DNA from 2 places in the Micromonospora sp. NPDC005254 genome. Region 1 is predicted to be linked to the other one. Evidence: riboswitches for the same ligand, from Rfam matches in the RefSeq annotation. Region 1 holds a riboswitch; the other holds the start of a gene.
What was found. Region 1 has a riboswitch for thiamine pyrophosphate ahead of ACFYPR_RS28765 (ECF transporter S component). Riboswitches for the same ligand answer to the same signal wherever they lie in the genome.
Positions count from the first base shown of each region.

Region 1 (3,399 bases):
CGGCAGGCCGAGCCGGTCGGCGGTGAGCAGCAGGTCGCCAGGGGCGGCGGTGGCCGTGCGGGGTGCGATGGGGTGACCGGGCACCCAGACGCCCTCGGCGGCGAGGGCAGCGCCGTGCGCGGCGAAGACCGCCTCGGGCGTCCCGTCCGCGCGGACCCCGCCGCCAGGCTCCAGGACGACCACCCGGTCGACCAGTGGCAGCGCCTCGGCGACCCGGTGTTCGACCAGGATCACTGTGGTGTCGGCGTCCAGCGCGCCCGCCACCGCCCCTCGGACCAGGGCGGCCCCGTCCGGGTCGAGGTTGGCGGTCGGCTCGTCGAGCAGCAGCAGGCCGGGCCGCAGGGCAAGCGCGCCGGCCAGGGCCAGGCGTTGCTGCTCGCCGCCGGACAGCGCGGCAGTGCTGCGGTCGCGGGGGTACGGGAAGCCGACCCGCCGCAGCGCTTCGTCGACCCGGGGCCAGATCTCGTCCGTCGGCACGCCCCGGTTCTCCAGCCCGAACGCGACATCGTCGCCGCTGCGCGCCATCACCAGCTGGGTCTGCGGGTCCTGGAAGACGATGCCGACCCGTTCCCGCGCCTTGCGGGGGTCGAGCCCGTCGATCTCGACGGTGCCCTCCTGCTCACCGGAATCCTCGGGCAGCAGCCCGGCCAGCGCGGTGAGCAGGGTGCTCTTACCGGCCCCGGAGGGCCCGAGCAGCAGCACCCGTTCTCCGGCCTCGACCCGCAGATCCACCCCGCGCACAGCCCAGGCCCGCCGCCCGGCATGCCGCCACCCGAACCCCCGCAGCAGTACCCCGCCCACCCAACACCCCCTCCCTGCCCCTCCCGGCCGTCTCCCGGCCGTCCTCCCGCCGTCTTCCCGCCGTCTCCCCGCCGGTGATCAAGAGGTTTGCGTCAGAATTCCGGCTTCCGTTGACGCAAACCTCTTGATCACGGGGACAGTTGCGCCCTCAGATGAGGGCGCGGTTTCGGCCTACCGGGAAGCGGTCCAGCGCGCCGGTGTTGGCCAGGGCGCGGGTGAGCAGCCAGCCGCCCACGCCAGCGATGATCGTGGCGCTGACGATGGTGAGCAGGGCGTACGGGATGCGGTAGTCGCCCAGCGCGTAGTCGACGTTCCAGACGAAGAAGTCGAACAGCGCCGCGCTGAGACCGGTCAGCGCGCCGGCCAGCACGGCGGTCGGCAGCCGGTACGACCGGTACCGGAAGGCGGCGAACGCCAGCTCGGCCCCGATGCCCTGCACGATGCCCTGGGGGATCACCGTGCCGGCCCACTGGCTGCCCAGCAGTGCGGAGACGACTGCGGCCACCGTCTCGCAGTAGAGCGCGGCGCCGGGCTTGCGGATGACCAGGCCGCCGACCACGGCCGGCAGCAGCCAGACGCCGTAGATCAGCGTCTGCGCGGGCGGGAAGAAGGCGAACGCGCCCTCGGTGGCGCTCCAGACCAGGCCCCAGGCCCAGAAGATGACGCCGAAGGCGACCGCGATCACCGAGGCGACCACGATGTCGATGGTGCGCCAACGGCTGGTGGTGTTGTCCATGCTGTGCTCCCAGTTCAGTGGAACGAACCAGGAGAAGACGCACGCCGCGCGCCCGGTGGCACCGGACTCACGGCGCGGCTGGAGGTCGACCGAACTCCCTGCGCTGGCATTACCCAGATCAGGTTCGAGGGTCTGCGGGCGTGCCCGCACTCTCAGCGCTGTGCGCTCCCCTGTCGGATGTGAAGTTGTCTCGGTGACGCTAGCACCGACCAGGGGTAACGGCCCAGCAGGGCATTCGGCCGCCCGCGCATCAGGGCCGGCGCTCGGCCGGCTGGGTAGGCTGCCGATCATGCAGGTCGACGCGCGAGGTCTCACGTTCGAGATAGGCACCGGCGGCCCGGCCGACGGCATTCCCGTCCTCCTGCTGCACGGCTTCCCGCAGCACAGCGGGGAGTGGGACGACGTCGTGCCGGCACTGCACGCCGCCGGGCTGCGCACGTACGCGCTGGACCAGCGGGGCTACTCGCCGGGTGCCCGGCCGGAGGCGGTGGTCGCGTACCGGATTCCGGAACTGGTCGCCGACGTGGTGGCGGTGCTCGACGCGCTCGATGTGGACGCCGTCCACCTGGTCGGCCACGACTGGGGCGCGATCGTGGCCTGGGCGGTGGCCGCCGCGCACCCCGAGCGGGTCCGTACGTTGACCGCGGTGTCCGTGCCGCACCCGGCGGCCATGGCGCACGCCCTCGCCACCGACGGCCAGCAGAAGGCGCGCTCGTCGTACATCGCGCTGTTCCGCAAGCCGGGCAAGGCCGAGAAGGTGCTGCTGGCGTGGCACGCGACGGCGCTGCGCAAGATGCTCGGCGGGGTGGGTGACGCCTCCCGGGTGGACCGCTACGCCGACCCGATGCGGGAGCCGGGTGCGCTCACCGCCGCCCTGAACTGGTACCGGGCCATGTCCCGCGCCGACCTGGCCGGCGTCGGCCCGGTCGCGGTACCCACCACCTACGTCTGGAGCGACCGGGACGTCGCCATCGGGCGGACCGCCGCCGAGGCGTGCGCCGCCAACGTCATCGGTGACTACCGCTTCGTACCGCTGCCCGGGGTGAGCCACTGGATTCCGGACGCCGCACCCGCCGCGCTGGCCGAGGCGGTCCTGGCCCGGATCGCCGGAACGGCCTGAGCCGTGCCGTGCCGAGACACGCCGGGCCAACGAACGCCGGGCAGACGGGCGCCGGGTGGGCCGGCGCCGGGCGGAGGAGCGCCGTGACGGCACCTGCCGGCGGGCCGGACACCCGTCGCTCGCTCGCCGCGCAGCTGCGCCTGCTGGGTGTACGCCCCGGCTCGACGCGGGCGACTTCGGCGCGTTGGGTCGGGACCTGGAGGCCACCGGGGCGGTGCGCTGCGGCCCGGTGGGCGCGGGGACGGGGAGGTTGGTACGCCAGCGGGCGGCGGTCGACTTCGCGGTGCAGTGGATGGCCCGCAACCGGACGACGGAGGACGCATGAGTGTGAGCGCCGAGGACTACCTGGCCGTGGTGACCGAGACGATCGGCCGGGTGGCCGCCAGCCAGCGGGATGCGGTCGGGCGGGCCGCCGATCTGATCGCCGAAGCGGTACGCGCCGACGGGGTGGTGCACGCCTTCGGCACCGGGCACTCGGAGGCCCTCGCCATGGAGATCGCCGGTCGGGCGGGTGGTCTGGTGCCCACCAACCGGATCGCGCTGCGTGACCTGGTGCTGCTCGGCGGCGAACCGGCCGATCGTCTCGGGCCGCTGCTGGAGCGGGACCCGGCGGTGGCGCACCGGCTCTGGGAGCTGGCCCCCGTACAGGCTGCCGACGTCTTCGTGCTCGCGTCGAACTCCGGGGTCAACGGCGCGATGGTCGAGTTCGCCACGCTGGTCAAGGAGCATGGTCACCCGCTGG
Region 1 is NZ_JBIAKM010000011.1:85,330-88,728, forward strand. Features, by position in the region: gene ACFYPR_RS28760 (ABC transporter ATP-binding protein) at 1-801, opposite strand, end outside; gene ACFYPR_RS28765 (ECF transporter S component) at 950-1,537, opposite strand; TPP riboswitch at 1,615-1,719, opposite strand; gene ACFYPR_RS28770 (alpha/beta fold hydrolase) at 1,827-2,657, shown strand; gene ACFYPR_RS28775 (AAC(3) family N-acetyltransferase) at 2,713-2,982, shown strand; gene ACFYPR_RS28780 (SIS domain-containing protein) at 2,979-3,399, shown strand, end outside.

Region 2 (3,399 bases), on a different contig from region 1:
TCACCGTCAACTCCACAGGTCCTCCTCGGTCGTCCGTCCAGGTCCGCTCACGTCGCCCGCGTCGGGCCGTGCCGCGTCGCCGGCCGGAGAGGCGACGGCGAACCGGCGTCCGCTCACGTCGCCCGCGCCGAGCCGTGCCGCGTCGCCGGTCCCGGTCGACGACGCGACGGCGAACCGATCCGCGCCGAAGGGCGCGAGCAGCGGGTCGGGCACGCCGGTGGTCACCAGGTCGGCGATCTTCTCGGCGGTGATCGGGGTGAGCACGATGCCGTGCCGGTGGTGCCCGGTGGCGGCCAGGACGTCCGGCCGGCCGGGCAGCGGCCCGAGGATCGGCGCGTTGTCCGGCGTTGCGGGCCGCAGACCGGCGACCGCCTCGACCAGGTCGTACTCGGTCAGCTCGGGCAGCAGGTCGACACCGGCGCGCAGCAGCCGCAGCACCGCGCCGGCGGTGACGCTGGTGTCCGCCCGCTCCTCGACCGTCGCGCCGAGGACCACCTCGCCGTCGGCGCGGGGCACCAGGTAGACGTGCTCGCCGTCGGCGTACCCCCGGATCACGTGCCGGAAGCCCGGCGCGACGCCGCCGGGCGCGCGCAGCCGGAGGATCTGGCCCTTCACCGGCCGCACGGGCATGCCGGTGAGCGCGCCGGCCCCGCAGCCGGCGGCGACCACGGTGACCCCCGCGTCCACGTCGGACAGCCGCCGGACCGGCTGCGGCACGAGCACCGCGCCGGCCCGCTGCGCGGCCGTGCGCAGCGCCGGCACCAGCAGCCGGGGATCGACCTGGTGGTCGGTGGGCGCGAGCGCGCCGCCGCGCACCCGAGGGGCGAGCGCCGGTTCGCGGTCGCGCAGCTCGCTGGGGCGCAGCGGCGTCACCGGCAGACCCAACCCCTGTTGGTACGCCCAGAGCCGGCGTGCCTCGGCGAGGTCGTCGCCGGTCAGCCCGACCATCAGGGTGCCCTCGGTCCGGTAGCCGATCTCGGTGCCGCTCGCCTCGGTCAGTTCGGCGGCGAACCCGGGCCAGCGGGCGGCGGACGCCACCAGCAACTCGGTCAGCCGCCGCTCACCGAAGTACGCCTCGGCGACCGGGGAGAGCATGCCGGCGGCGACGGCCGACGCCCCCGACCCGGGAGCCGGGTCGTGCACCTCGACGCGCAACCCGCGGATGGCACAGCGCCACGCGATGGCCAGTCCGATCGGGCCCGCGCCGACCACCGCCACATCGGTGCGCGTCACGCCAGCGCCCGCAGCAGGTCGGCGGTCGCCCGCGCGGGGTCGGCGGCGTCGGAGAGCGCGCCGACCACCGCCACCCCGTACGCCCCGGCGGCCCGCAGCGCCGGCACCCGGTCGGCGGTCACCCCGCCGATCGCGATGACCGGCACGTCGACGGCGTCGGCGACGGCGCGGACGCCCGCGGGCCCGATGGGATCCGGCAGGCCGTTCTTGGTGCTGGTGGCGTGGCATGGGCCGACACCCAGGTAGCTGGCCCCGGCGGTGACCGCCTCGACCGCCGTCTGCGGCGCGCGTGCGGTGGCGCCGAGCACGCCGGTCGGGCCGAGCACGTGCCGGGCGGCGGCGACCGGCAGGTCGTCGGCCCCGACGTGCCCACCGGCGGCGCCCACCGCGAGCGCCACGTGCAGCCGGTCGTTGACCAGGCAGGTCGCTCCGTACGGCGCGCAGAGCGCCAGCACCCGGCCGGCCAGGTCGTACGCCTCGCGATCGGTCGCGGAGTCCTCCACCCGGACCTGCACGACGAGGTCGGCGCGGGCCGCCGCGAGGGCGGCCCGGACCACGGTGAGTGGGTCACGCCCGGGTCGGGTGTCGGTGATCAGATGCAGTCGTCCAAGGGACGGCACGGCAACACTCCTCCCTGCGCCGGCATTACCCGGATCAGGTTCGACGGTCGGGGGCTGTCAGCCCCCCTCTCAGCCCGGTACACCGGGCTCCCGTGGGTTACTTGCGTGTCACCGTACGACAGTTCCGCCGGTCTGCCAAGGGAGCGGCCGCCGGCCGGACAGGGTCCCATCGATGGGGTACTTTCTCCGGTCCTGTTCGGAATGTCGCACGCCGTTGCAGAACCGTTACCGGCCGGCATCTTGCCGGACATGGATACACCAGAATTAATTTGTTCAGCGATTCGACAAAATGCCGGTGGGGACGCCCTGGCACGGCCTCCCCGCCGGCTCCATCCGGGACGGTCTTCGGCAGCCGGCCCCCGCGATTCCTGTCCACCGCGACATTGGAGGCGGCGTGTCCCGTTCTCGTCGTACCCGTTTACCACTCACCGCTACCCTGCTCTCCCTAGCGCTCGCCTCGACGACCCTGCTCGGGTCGCCGGCGCAGGCGGCTCCGGCCGCGGCGCAGGTCCCCCCGCGAGACGCGCAGGCCGCGGCTCCGGTCACCCAGGTGGTGCCGAAGGCACCGAAGGCCGCAGCGGCCGACCCCTACTCCGTCCTAATCTTCTCCAAGACCGCCGGCTTTCGGCACGACTCCATCCCCACCGGCATCGCCGCCATCCAGCAGCTCGGCGCGGCGAACGGGTTCACAGTGGACACCACTGAGGACGGCGCCTCGTTCAACGACGCCAACCTCGCCAAGTACAAGGCCGTGATCTGGCTCTCCACCACCGGTGACGTCCTCGACGCCGACCAGCAGGCGGCCTTCGAGCGCTACGTGCGGGCCGGCGGCGGTTACGCCGGCGTCCACGCCGCCTCGGACACCGAGTACAGCTGGGCCTGGTACGGCGACCTGGTCGGCGCGTACTTCGCCAACCACCCGCAGAACCAGCAGGCCACCGTCAAGGTGGAGGACCACGCCCACCCGTCCACCGCCGAACTGCCGGACCGCTGGTCCCGGTTCGACGAGTGGTACAACTTCCAGACCAACCCCCGGCCGGACGTGCACGTGCTGGCCAGCCTGGACGAGAAGAGCTACACCCCGGGCGCCGGCGCGATGGGCGCCGACCACCCGACCGCGTGGTGCCAGGACTTCGACGGTGGCCGCTCCTGGTACACCGGCGGCGGGCACACCCGGGAGTCGTACGCCGAGCCCGAGTTCCTCAAGCACCTGCTCGGCGGCATCCAGACGGCGGCCGGCGTGGTCGACGCCGACTGCGGCGCCTCGAAGACGTCCAGCTTCGAAAAGGTCACGCTGGACAGCAACACAAGCAACCCGATGGAGCTGGACATCGCCCCCGACGGGCGGGTCTTCTACATCGAGCGCGACGGCCGGGTGCAGATCATCAAGCCCGACACCGGCAGCACCGTCACCGCCGTCGACCTGGACGTCTTCACCGGCAACGAGGACGGCCTCATCGGCATCCGGCTCGACCCGGACTTCGCCACCAACAAGTGGGTGTATCTCTACTACGCCCCGAACGACGGCGTCACCCGCAACCTGCTG
Region 2 is NZ_JBIAKM010000001.1:578,185-581,583, reverse strand. Features, by position in the region: gene thiS (sulfur carrier protein ThiS) at 1-16, opposite strand, end outside; gene thiO (glycine oxidase ThiO) at 7-1,233, opposite strand; gene thiE (thiamine phosphate synthase) at 1,230-1,853, opposite strand; TPP riboswitch at 1,848-1,957, opposite strand; gene ACFYPR_RS02830 (ThuA domain-containing protein) at 2,248-3,399, shown strand, end outside.
Region 2: it holds a riboswitch for thiamine pyrophosphate, as region 1 does, so the genes downstream of both, thiE (thiamine phosphate synthase) here and ACFYPR_RS28765 (ECF transporter S component) in region 1, are expected to answer to the same signal.